DNA from 3 places in the Tardiphaga sp. vice304 genome. Region 3 is predicted to be linked to each of the others. Evidence: predicted binding sites of a transcription regulator. Region 3 holds the regulator's gene; each other region holds the start of a gene.
What was found. Region 3 encodes PhoB, which activates phosphate uptake and scavenging genes when phosphate is short. Its sites were predicted from a motif close to TGTCATNNANCTGTCAT; they were not measured.

Region 1 (4,229 bases), 1.6 Mb from region 3:
GCAGAATTGGCGTCGACAAATTCCTTGCGCAGCTTGCGCAACAGTCCGAGCTCGGACTGGAAATCGACGTAATGCGGCAGCTTGAGGTGCTCGACGAAGCCGGTCGCCTGCACGTTGTCGGAATGCGACATCACGAATTCCTCGTCCTGCGAGGGCGCAACGACATCCTCACCGAGTTCGCGGGCGCGCAGCGTGCGATCGACCAGCGCCATCGACATCGTCTTGCGCTCGCTCTGGCCGAAGGCCAGGCCGTAACCGCGCGTGAAGCACGGCGCCTCGGTGGCGCTTCCCTTGAACTGGGTGACCATCTGGCACTCGGTCAGCGTGATGGCGCCGAGCGGCACCGCGAAGCCGACATCTTCCGCCATGAACTCGACTTCGACCTCACCGAGCCGGATCTCGCCGGCGAACGGATGGTTGCGGCCATAGCCGCGCTGCGACGAATAGCCGAGCGACAACAGAAAGCCCTCGTCGGCCCGCGCCAGATTCTGCAGCCGCAGATCGCGCGCGGCGGGAAAGCTGAGCGCGTCGCGGGTGAGATCGCCGACCGGCTGATCGGCCTGTTCCGCCGGAGACGCTTCGATCAGGCCGTCGCGACCCAGAATGTCGGTGACGCGCGGCATTACCGCGGGCTGCGCTTCGGACTGCGCCGGCTGCTCCGGCATGGACTCGCCAGCGAGTACGGGATCCAGCAGGCGATGGGTGTAGTCGAAGGTCGAGCCCAGCACCTGGCCGCCCGGCATGTCCTTGAAGGTCGAGGATATCCGGCGCCGCACCCGCATCTGCGAGGTATCGACCGGCAGGCTTTCGCCGAACCGCGGCAGCGTGGCGCGGAACGCGCGCAGCAGGAAGATCGCCTCGATCATGTCGCCGCGCGCCTGCTTGATGGCGAGCGATGCCAGTTCGCGGTCGTACAGCGAGCCCTCGGTCATGACGCGGTCGACACCGAGGCTGAGCTGTTCGGAGATCTGGTCCAATGATACTTCCGGCACATCGCGATCGCCGCGACGTTCATGTGCCAGCAGCCGGTGGGCGTTTTCGATGGCGCGTTCGCCACCCTTGACGGCGACATACATGCTCAGCCCTCCTTCGCGGTGAGGCGCGTGGTGCGCGGGATCGCGACGACCCTGTCGTCGGAAACCAGCACGAGATCGATACCGCGCGGAAACAGCGTGGCATTGAGCGCGAGACGATCTAGCCAGTCCGGCAGTCCGATGGTCGCGTGCAGAATGGCCGTGCCATCGATGCCCGGGCCGCGCAGTCCATAGGCCGGCCCTTCGGTGAGGCTGGCCACCTGCAGGATGATGGTGGTCGAGCGGTCCGGATATTCTGAGGTCCCGAATGAAAACTGCTCGAAGCCCGGCAGCGTGCGGGCTTCGGCGATCAGCGCAAAGCTGCAGACCGATGAGCCTGCGATGACCGGCGCGCTGGTGTGAAACTTGATCCACTTGGCGACCGCAGGCGTCGCCGCCATCCCGGCGTCGAGCCACACCGGCGTGTCCTGGTCGAACAGCGTCAGTGCGATAGCGGCCGAACCACGCATCATCGGCGCCGGCACGCCGGAACCGGCCTCGATGCGCTGCACGGAACCCGGCCGCGCCATCGCGTCCATCACCGAGCGAAAGGTCGATTGTGCCGACAGCACCTTGTCGGCGAAGCCCGCCGGCATTTCTGCAATCGTGGTCATGATTATCCCTCCCCGCGCACGAGCGTATAGAAATCAACCTTGGTCGCCGCGGTCTGCGCCGCCTGGCGCTGCTGCTCGCCGGCGATCCGCGCCCGCAGCGGCGTCAGCACCTGTATTTCCAGCGTTTCTGCGAAACGTTCGGTCTGGATCAGCGCATCGCACAGCGCGATCAGTTCGGCCTTGGCGCGGTCGCGGCCGAGCACATAGCCAAAACCGACCTCGCCGCCCGCCAGCCGCACGGCGGCCCGCGACACGGTGGCCTCGCCAAGGTTGAACGGCGCACCGTCGCCGCCGATCCGGCCGCGCAGCATCACCAGCCCGTTCTCCGCTTCGCGCAACGGCTGATAGGCAGGCATCTCAAGCGCTTCGAGATGGCCGGCGATCGCCGCCGTGTCGGCATGCGCCAGCACGGCCATTGCCTGCTGTCGCCGCATCTGCTCAGGGTTCAGGGCTGCGGTCATGGTCATCCCGTCCGGATCAAGTTGTCTATATTTCTAGACAACTTGATAGACCCATGCAATGACCGTTTGGTGACAGCACGGTGATTTTTCGCTATCCCCGCCCGACAACTTGGTGAGACCACAACATCGTGACCATGGAGGACAAACCAACCGGCGTTGCGCTGTGGCGGCAGGTCGCCGACGGCATCGAGCGTGGCATTGCCGACGGTACTCATCGGTCCGGCGAAAAACTGCCCGGCGAGACCGAGATCGCCGAAACCTACCGCGTCAATCGCCATACGGTGCGTCGCGCGCTCGCGTCGCTGGCCGAGCGCGGTTTCGTGCGTGCCGAGCGCGGCAGCGGCACCTATGTGGAAGCGCCGAAGCTGACCTATCCGCTGCGCGCGCGCACGCGCTTCTCCGAGATCGTCGGCGCCGGCGGTCGCGAGCCCGACGGCAAGATGATCGAGGCCGCCACCGAACCTGCGACGCGCGAGCTGGCCAAACAGCTCGGCGTGAAGACCGGCGCGCCTTTGGTGCGGATCGAAGCGCTGCGTTTTGCCGACAAGACGCCGATCTGCATCGGCACCACCTGGTTTCCCGCAGACCGTTTTGCCGATGCCGCGGCGGTCTACCAGCGGCTGAATTCAACGACGAAGCTGCTCGCGCATTACGACATCCGCGACTATCAACGGCTCTCGACCCGAATCACCGCCGCGATCGTCAATGCCGCCGACGCCGCAAGGCTTGAACTGGCGCTGGGGCGGCCGATCCTGATCGTCGACAGCGTCGACACCGATATGAAGGGCACGCCGCTGAAGGTGTCGCGCTCGCGCTTCGTCGCCGAGCGCGTCGAGTTCGTCGTTGAGAACGGCTAGCGCGAGCCTTCACACCACCGCGCGTCGCCCGATGATCGCAAAGCGCAGCCGGCTGGAGATGACGTCGATCGCTGCGACCGCCACCAGGATCATCAGGATCAGGAACGACACTTTCTGCCATTCCAGCACGCGGATCTGTTCGGCGAGCTGCAGCCCGATGCCGCCCGCGCCGACGATGCCAATGATGGTCGCGGACCGGGTGTTGGATTCGATGAAGTACAATACCTGTCCGGCGATCACCGGCAGAACCTGCGGCAGCAGGCCAAAGCGTATCTCGTGCAGCGGGCTGCCGCCGGACGCCCGGATGCCTTCGACCTGCTTCTTGTCGGCGGCTTCGATCGCCTCCGAGAACAATTTACCGAACGCCCCGAAATCCGACACCGCAATGGCCAGCACGCCGGCGAACGGGCCGAGGCCCACGACATTGATCCAGACCAGCGCCCAGATCAGCGTATCGACGCCGCGGATCGAGTCGAGGAAGCGCCGCACCGGAAAGCGCAGGAAAGGCGACGGAATGATGTTTCGCGCCGCCAGAAAGCTGACCGGCAACGCGATCACTGCTGCGAGCGTGGTGCCGAGCAGAGCGATCGACAATGTCTCGCCCATCGCGGCGAGATAGGCCGGCAGCGACGAGCCGGGATCGGGCGGCACCATCATCATCGCGATCCAGCCGAGCTGCTGCACGCCGGCCAGCATCCGGGCCGGCGAGAACTCCAGTTCGTTGAGGCCGAAGATGAACAGCGCCAGCACCGCGACAAAGATCGCCGGCACCGTCGCGCGTGACGCCATCGGCCGCTGAAACACGGCCGGATAGCGCGCGCGCAGTTCTTCGGTATTGACGCTCGGCCGCTTGCTCATGATCGGGCTTCCTTGCCGAACAGCCGGCCGCGCAGCCAGCCGGTGCTGATGTCGATGATGAACACGGTGACGATGATCATCAGCAGGATGGCGCTCACGTCCGAATAATAGAATTTCCGTACCGCGACCACGAGTTCTTGGCCGATGCCGCCGGCGCCGACGAAGCCCATCACGGAGGCGCCACGGACATTGATCTCGAAACGCAGCAGCGTGTAGCCGGCAAAGCCCGCGGCGACCTGCGGCAGTACCGCAAAGCGCATGCAGTCGGTCCAGCCGGCGCCGGTCGAACGGATGCCCTCGACCGGCCGCATGTCGATGTTCTCGACGATCTCGCTATATTGCTTGCCGAGCGCGCCGACGCAGTGG
Region 2 (4,229 bases), 1.4 Mb from region 3:
GCGTTGTCAATTCAACACAGGCTGACCGCGCGACAAGTCGCGGCAGCAGGGAGAACGCACATGGTGTCACGTTGTGCCGCGATCGGCTGGATCGCGCTGGGCTTTTCTGCATTCACCTGTATCGGAAGCGCGTCTGCGCAGGACTATCCAACCCGGCCCGTGCGCTTTGTCGTAGCCTATCCTCCCGGCGGCGCTACCGACATTCTGGCCCGGCTGATCGGGCAGAAACTCTCCGAACGTACCGGACAGACATTTGTCATCGAGAACAAGCCGGGCGCCGGCAACAATATCGGCACCGAATCCGTTGTGAATGCGGAGCCCGACGGCTACACGATCCTGCTGGTCAATCCGGCGAACTACATCAACGCCACTTTGTACAGCAAGCTCAGCTTCAACTTCCTGCGCGACATCGCGCCGGTGGCGGCGTTCCACCGCACCGCCAATGTGATGACCGTCAACAAGGACATCACGGCAAAGACCATTCCGGAATTCATCGCCTATGTGAAGGCCAATCCCGGCAAGGTGAACATGGCGTCGTCCGGCAACGGCACCTCCGTGCATCTGTCCGGCGAAATGTTCATGATGATGACCGGCGCCAAGATGCAGCACGTTCCTTATCGCGGCGCGGCGCTGGCGATCACCGATATGCTGGGCGGCCAGGTGCAGGTGATCTTCGACAACATGCCGTCGATCATCCAGCACGTCCGCTCGGGCAGCCTGCGGGCGCTGGCGGTGACCACCGCGGAGAAATCGCCGTTGCTGCCCGATGTGCCGACAATTGCCGAGAGCGTGCCGGGCTATGAAGCCAGTGCCCTGTTCGGTATGGGCGCGCCGAAGAAGACGCCGCAGGAAATCATCGCCAAGCTCAACGCTCACGTCAACGCGGTGCTGGCTGATCCGGCTGTCAAGGCGAAGCTGATTGATCTCGGCGGCGAACCGCTGATCGGACCGCCGGACGCGTTCGGCAAGATGGTCACCGCCGAAACCGAGAAGTGGGAGAAAGTCGTCAAGGCCGCCGGTTTGAAGGTGGAGTAAACCGAGCGCGGCTGGCAGCAGATTACGCCGCCGGCCGCGTCGCCAGCCAGATCACATGGCGGGCGCCGCCGCGGCTGCCGGTGGCGCGGACCTTGATCTCTTCGGTGGCAAAGCCGGCCTTCTTCAGCCGCCTGGTGAATTTGTCATTGGGGAATGACGACCACACCGCCAGAATGCCGCCGGGGCGCAGCGCCGCCCAGGCCGCTTGCAGGCCTTTGAGGTCATACAACGCATCGTTGGATTTGCGGGTCAGGCCTTCCGGGCCGTTGTCGACGTCGAGCAGGATCGCATCATAGCCGCGGCCTTCGGCGACCGCCTGCACCACGTCGGCTTCGCGGATCTCGACGCGCGGATCGGTCAGGCAGTCGCCGGTCATCTCCGCCATCGGCCCGCGCGCCCAGGCGATGATCGCCGGCACCAGCTCGACCACGGTCACCTCCGCCTGCGGTCCCAGCACCTTCAGCGCGGCGCGCAGCGTGAATCCCATGCCGAGCCCGCCGATCAGCAGCCTTGGCGCGGCCAGCGCCTTGAGGCGGAAGCAGGTCAGCGTCGCCAGCGCTTCTTCGGAGCCGAATAGCCGGCTGCTCATCAGCTCGTTCTGGCCGAGCTTGATGGTAAATTCATTGCCGCGCTGCATCAGCCGAAGCTGCACGCCGCCGCCGGGCACGTCTGCCGTGTCGAGGAGTTTCCAGGGAAGCACGGGGGTCTTTCGGAGCTGTGCGGCGCGATTCGCCGCGGCCTGCCTGCATAGCGCAAATGTCAGCCGGGTGTCTCGCGGATCACCGCGCCGCCTGGCGATGCCGATGCGTTCGGTGGTTTCGTGGAGAGGCAACGGATACGCCAGTTCCGCGTTCCGCCGCTTGCCGATCGCCTTTGCCTTCGCGCGATAGCTGAGTTACGGGTGCACGCGCTTCATTTGGTCCTTGCCGCCTCCGCCCGGCAGGGCGATGACTGCATGGCGTCGTTGACGTCCCAGAGATTCGAAAGACATCCCCGCCTTGGGTATCTGCGGACGATCCCGTCACCGGATCGTCATCCAACGCAGCGAGACATCGTACGGAAAGACAACGGGTGCCCCCATGGACTATTTCAAGCGCTTCAACTTCCTGTTCGCGATGCCGACGTTCGACGCCGACGATCTCGAGGGCGTCCGCCTGAACCAGATCGTCGCGGAAATCGAGCATTCCGGCTTCGAGGTCGTCAAGGCGCGCAAGCTGGAGGACGCCGCGATCGCGGTGCAGACCGACGCCGCGATCGGCTGCATGGTGGTGGACTGGGGTAAGAAGGGGCTGGAGGGCAAGACGGCCGCGCTGATCAATCTGATGCGCAGCCGCGGCCTCGACTTCCCGATCATCCTGCTGATCCGCCGCAAGCGCTTCGAGGACGTGCCGGTCGAGGTGCTCGACTTCATCGACGGCTACATCTTCCTGTCGGAGGAAACCCCGCCCTTCATCGCCAAGAACCTGGTCAGCCGGCTCAAGCAATATGCCGAGACGCTGAAGACGCCATTCTTCGGCGCGCTGGTGGATTATGCCGAGGAAGGCAACCAGCTATGGACCTGCCCGGGCCACAATGGCGGCGTGTTCTACAGCCGCAGCCCGATCGGCCGGGTGTTCATGGAACATCTCGGCGAAGCCGTGTTCCGCGACGACCTCGACAATTCCGTGCTCGATCTCGGCGACCTGCTGACGCATGAAGGCCCGGCGCTGCAGGCGCAGAAGGAAGCCGCGCAGATTTTCGGCGCGGAGAAGACCTATTTTGTCCTCAACGGCACCTCGACCTCCAACAAGGTGGCGCTGTCGGCGCTGGTGACCGACGGCGATCTCGTATTGTTCGACCGCAACAACCACAAGGCCGCGCTGCACGGCGCGCTGATGATCGCCGGTGGCGTGCCGATCTATGTGCCCGCGGTGCGCAACCCCTGGGGCCTGATCGGGCCGATGAACTGGGAGGCGCTCGAGGAAGACGCGCTGCGCGAGCGCATCCGCATCAATCCGCTGGTTACCGATCCCGAGGCCTGGAAGCGGCCGCGCCCGTTCCGCGTCGCCGTGGTCGAGCAGTGCACCTATGACGGCACGATCTACAGCGCCGAGATGATCATCGCGCGCATCGGCCATCTCTGCGACTATATCCTGTTCGACGAGGCGTGGGCCGGCTTCATGAAGTTCCACCCGCTTTACGCCGGCCGCTTCGCCATGGGGCTCGGCGATCTCGGCCCGGATTCGCCGGGCATCATCGCCACTCAGTCGACCCACAAGCAGCTCGCCTCGTTCTCGCAGGCCTCGCAGATCCACATGAAGGACCGCCACATCCGCGGCCAGAAGCGTCGCGTCGAGCATCGCCGCTTCAACGAGAGCTTCATGCAGCACGCCTCGACCTCGCCGTTCTATCCGCTGTTCGCATCATTGGACGTCGGCGCGCAGATGATGAAGGGCCGTTCCGGCGTCGTGTTGTGGGACGACACCATCCGGCTCGGCATCGAGCTGCGCAAGAAGATCCGCGCCGTGCGCCGCGAGTTCGAGGAAAAGGAAACCCGGCCGGAGCGGCGCTGGTTCTTCGAGCCGTTCGTGCCGGAGCGCGTCGAAATCCCGGATTCGGCGCACGAGGGCGGCGTGCACAACGTGCCGTGGGAAAGCGTCAGCACCGATCAACTCGCCAAGAACCCGACCTATTGGCAGTTGGCGCCGGATGCCGACTGGCACGGCTTCCCGGGCATGGCGGCGGGTTTCGCCATGACCGATCCGAACAAGCTGACGCTGCTGACGCCCGGCTTCGACCGGGCCACCGGCGGCTACACCGAACACGGCATCCCGGCGCCGGTGGTGGCGCAGTTCCTGCGCGAGAACCGCATCGTGCCGGAAAAGAACGATCTCAATTCGCTACTGTTTCTGCTGACGCCCGGCGTCGAGGCCAGCAAGGCCGGCACGCTGATTTCGGGCCTGGTCGCCTTCAAGAAGCTGCACGACGACAACGCGCTGCTGGAAGACGCGATTCCGGAATTTGCGAGACGTCGCCCGGCGCGTTATGCCGGCGTGCGGCTGCGCGACCTGTGCGGCGAGATGCACCGCTTCTTCCGCAATGCCGATGTCAGCGCCCTGCAGGCCAAGCAGTTCAAGTCCGAGCACCTGCCGGAGATCGCGATGTCGCCGCATGACGCCGCGCGCGTGCTGGTGCGCAACGATGTCGATTATCTG
Region 3 (4,229 bases):
GTGCAGTTGTTCACGCAGAACACGCCGCCGCCGGGCTCCGCCGAAGGTGGCCTGCTCAACGCCATCGTCGGCTCGATCATCATGACGGCGATCGGCGTCGGCATCGGCGCGCCGCTCGGCCTGTTCGCCGGCACCTATTTGGCCGAATACGGCAAGAACGACCGGCTCACCGATGTGATCCGCTTCATCAACGACATCCTGCTGTCGGCGCCCTCAATCATCATCGGCCTTTTCGTCTATGGCGCGGTGGTGGTGCCGATGGGCGGTTTCTCGGCCTTCGCCGGTTCATTGGCATTGGCCGTGATCGTGATCCCTGTGGTGGTCCGGACCACCGAGGACATGCTCGGCCTGGTGCCCAATCCGCTGCGCGAAGCGGCCTCGGCGCTCGGCCTGCCGCGTTCGCTGGTGATCAAGCGGATCGCCTACCGCGCCGCCCGCGCCGGCCTCATCACCGGCGTTCTGCTGGCGACGGCCCGCGTCGCCGGCGAAACTGCGCCCTTGCTGTTCACCGCGCTGAGCAACCAGTTCTTCAGCCTGGATCTCACCAGGACCATGGCCAACCTGCCGGTGACCATCAACAATTTCGTTCAAAGCCCCTACGAGTACTGGAAGCAGCTGGCCTGGAGCGGCGCTCTGATCATAACCCTGGCCGTACTTGCCCTTAACATTGGCGCGCGCATTCTCGGCGCCGAGAGGACAGCGAAATGAGTGAACTATCCGTATCTTCCGGCGTATCCTCGGTTTCCCTGCCGCCGCAGGTGGCGATGGGCGAGGAGCGCTCCAAGGTCAGCGTCCGCGACCTGAATTTCTATTACGGCGACCATCACGCGCTGAAGCACATCAACCTGACGCTGGTCGCCAACCGCGTCACCGCCTTCATCGGCCCGTCGGGCTGCGGCAAGTCCACGCTGCTGCGCATCTTCAACCGCATGTACGACCTCTATCCCGGCCAGCGTGCCGAGGGTCAGGTTATGCTCGACAGCCAGAACGTGCTCGATCCGAAGCTGGATCTCAACCTGCTGCGCGCCCGCGTCGGCATGGTGTTCCAGAAGCCGACGCCGTTCCCGATGACCATCTACGAAAACATCGCCTTCGGCGTGCGTCTCTACGAGAAGATCTCGAAGTCGGAGATGGATGGCCGCGTCGAGAAGGCGCTGCGCGGCGGCGCTCTGTGGAACGAGGTCAAGGACAAGCTGAACGCCTCCGGTCTCAGCCTGTCGGGCGGCCAGCAGCAACGCCTGTGCATCGCGCGCACCATTGCGGTCAGGCCCGAGGTGATCCTGTTCGACGAGCCGTGCTCGGCGCTGGATCCGATCTCGACCGCCAAGATCGAGGAATTGATCGACGAGTTGAAGAACGACTACACCATTGCCATCGTCACCCACAACATGCAGCAGGCGGCGCGCGTTTCTGACAGCACCGCCTTCATGTATCTCGGCGAGTTGATCGAATTCGGCCCGACCAACAAGATCTTCACCTCGCCGACAGATCGCCGTACCCAGGATTACATCACCGGCCGGTTCGGCTGACGCGTTGAACGCGGGAGGGATTGATATGGCTTTCGAACACACGACCAAGGCCTTCGACGGCGACCTGCAGGAATTGACCCGGCTGGTCGCTGAAATGGGTGGTCTCGCGGAGCGGCAGATCACCGATTCCGTCGACGCCTTGGTGCGTCGCGACATTCCGCTGGGAATGAAGGTGGCCGCCGCCGACCAGGAAATCGACCAACTGCAGCGCGTCATCGAAGAGCGTGCCGTGCTCACCATTGCCCGGCGTCAGCCGATGGCGGTGGATCTGCGCGAGATCGTTGGCGCGATGCGGGTTGCCACCGATCTGGAGCGGATCGGCGATCTCGCCAAGAACATCGGCAAGCGCGTCAATGCGTTGGACAGCGACTTCCATCCGCTGAAGCTGATCCGCGGCCTCGAACACATGACTGATCTGGTGCGCTCGCAGGTCAAGGCCGTGCTCGATGCCTACGCCGCGCATGATCTGCCGGCGGCGATGGCGGTGTGGAAGGGCGACGAGGAGATCGACGCGATCTGCACCTCGCTGTTCCGCGAACTGCTGACCTACATGATGGAAGATCCGCGCAACATCTCGTTCTGCATCCATCTGATGTTCTGCGCCAAAAACATCGAGCGGATCGGCGATCATGCCACCAACATCGCCGAAACCGTATTCTACATGATTGAGGGCGAAGCGATCCTGGACAAGCGCCCGAAGGGCGATATGACCAATTTCGCCAACGCCCCGGTTTAACGAGAGAGACAAGCCCATGAACGCGCGCATTCTGGTGGTCGAAGACGAAGAAGCGCTGACCACGCTGCTGCGCTACAACCTCGACGCCGAAGGCTACGAGGTCGAGACCGTCGCCCGCGGCGACGACGCCGACACCCGCTTGAAAGAGCGGGTGCCGGATCTGGTGGTGCTGGACTGGATGCTGCCGGGCCTGTCGGGCATCGAATTGTGCCGCCGGCTGCGCGCGCGTCCGGAGACCAAGTCGCTGCCGATCATCATGCTGACGGCGCGCGGCGAGGAAAGCGAACGCGTCCGAGGCCTGGCCACCGGCGCCGACGATTACATCGTCAAGCCGTTCTCGGTGCCGGAGCTGCTGGCCCGCGTGAAGGGCCTGTTGCGCCGTGCCGCGCCGGAGCGGCTGGCGACCGTGCTGTCGTTCGGCGACATAGAGCTCGACCGCGACAAGCGCCGCGTCGTTCGTTCCGGCCGGCCGATCGATCTCGGCCCGACCGAATATCGCCTGCTCGAATTCTTCCTCGAACATCCCGGCCGGGTGTTCAGCCGCGAGCAACTGCTCGACAGCGTGTGGGGCCGCGATATCTATATCGACGAGCGCACCGTCGACGTGCATATCGGCCGTCTGCGCAAGATCCTCAACCCGCGCGGCGAGCAGGATCCGATCCGCACCGTGCGCGGCGCCGGCTACGCGCTGGACGACCGCTTCGCCAGCATCAGCGCCGAACAGGCAAGCTGAGCGAGCAGAGTTCTTAGCGCTCGCTTGCTTGCCATCCCACATCAAATTCTAGCCGCGACCCTCGGTTACCTCTCCCCGGCGGGGAGAGGTAACCGTGCGTCGCGGCTGGGCTAGAGACCGAACGTCGTTTTCGTAAAAAGGTGGTGCGGGAGGTGTTTACTCCGCCGGGCTCGCGATCGCCGGCGCCGTGGCAGCGTACTTGTCCATCGCAAGATAAACACCGCCCGCCACCAGAATCCCGGCCAGCCAGCTCAAATCGGCGCCGCCCAGCAGGTTGATCGAGATCGGTCCCTGCAGCGTCGGCACCAGCCCGTCCTGAAACAGCCATGCGGCGACCAAGCCGACGCCGAAGGCGATCATTCCGCTCCAATTGATATCGCCATAGGCGCTCGTCTGCGGAGACTTGTAGAGTTCGGCGACGTCGATCACGCCCTTCCGCTTCACGAAGAAGTCCGCGAGGATCACGCCGGCATAGGGGCTCATCCACATCAACAGGCTGATCAGCCAGTTGTCGAACGCCTTGGCGAAAGACGGCGCAGAGATGAAGTAGATCGTCACCGCATAGCCGGCGACACCGACGATCAGCGCCAGCGCCGTGCGCGACAGTTTGAGGCCCATGCTCAACGCCGCCAGCGCCGCCGAATAGACGTTGAGGATGTTGCTGGCGATCGGCCCATGCAGAACCATCAAGAGCACCAGCAGCGCGGCAACGCCGCCGAACACCGCGCTGACCATCTTGGCCGGATCGGCATCCAGCGTTACCGACGCGATGGTAGCGCCGAGGACAGCGAGCCACACCGAGGGCACGAACATGCCGATGTAGCTGTACCAGAAGACCTGTCTCGAGGAGATGGTGCGCGGCACGAAGCGCGAATAGTCCGAGGCCCAGGTCACCCACGAGATTCCCCAGCCGACGCCGACGGCGGTCATCAGCAGCGTCAGCATCGCCAGATGCGCGCCGGGCTCCAGCGACGTCTTGAGGCCCCAATTGACGACGCCGGCCTGGCTCCAGGCCAGGATGCTCATCAGCACCATGATCGCCACGGTCGCCGGCACGGTGTACTTCTCGAAGGTACGGATGGCATAGAAGCCATAGATGCCGATCATCACCTGCAGCACCATCACGAGGGTGATGACGAGGAAGTTCGCGGTCCAGGTGTCACTGATGCCGAACTGGGCGAGGATGGCCATCGAGATCTTGGCGGGGAAGTAGGTGTTGACCCCGATCCAG

Region 1: a site for PhoB is predicted at 2,207-2,223, ahead of phnF (phosphonate metabolism transcriptional regulator PhnF). Genes of this name have one in related genera too.
Region 2: a site for PhoB is predicted at 2,055-2,071, ahead of FNL56_RS27450 (Orn/Lys/Arg decarboxylase N-terminal domain-containing protein). Genes of this name have one in related genera too.

The regions. Positions count from the first base shown of each region.
Region 1 is NZ_CP041402.1:2,969,870-2,974,098, reverse strand. Features, by position in the region: gene FNL56_RS14100 (carbon-phosphorus lyase complex subunit PhnI) at 1-1,076, opposite strand, end outside; gene phnH (phosphonate C-P lyase system protein PhnH) at 1,079-1,687, opposite strand; gene phnG (phosphonate C-P lyase system protein PhnG) at 1,690-2,154, opposite strand; gene phnF (phosphonate metabolism transcriptional regulator PhnF) at 2,283-3,005, shown strand; gene phnE (phosphonate ABC transporter, permease protein PhnE) at 3,015-3,863, opposite strand; gene phnE (phosphonate ABC transporter, permease protein PhnE) at 3,860-4,229, opposite strand, start outside.
Region 2 is NZ_CP041402.1:5,775,768-5,779,996, reverse strand. Features, by position in the region: gene FNL56_RS27460 (Bug family tripartite tricarboxylate transporter substrate binding protein) at 61-1,035, shown strand; gene FNL56_RS27455 (spermidine synthase) at 1,058-1,735, opposite strand; gene FNL56_RS27450 (Orn/Lys/Arg decarboxylase N-terminal domain-containing protein) at 2,115-4,229, shown strand, end outside.
Region 3 is NZ_CP041402.1:1,394,861-1,399,089, forward strand. Features, by position in the region: gene pstA (phosphate ABC transporter permease PstA) at 1-708, shown strand, start outside; gene pstB (phosphate ABC transporter ATP-binding protein PstB) at 705-1,529, shown strand; gene phoU (phosphate signaling complex protein PhoU) at 1,555-2,265, shown strand; gene phoB (phosphate regulon transcriptional regulator PhoB) at 2,282-2,998, shown strand; gene FNL56_RS06615 (cytosine permease) at 3,155-4,229, opposite strand, start outside.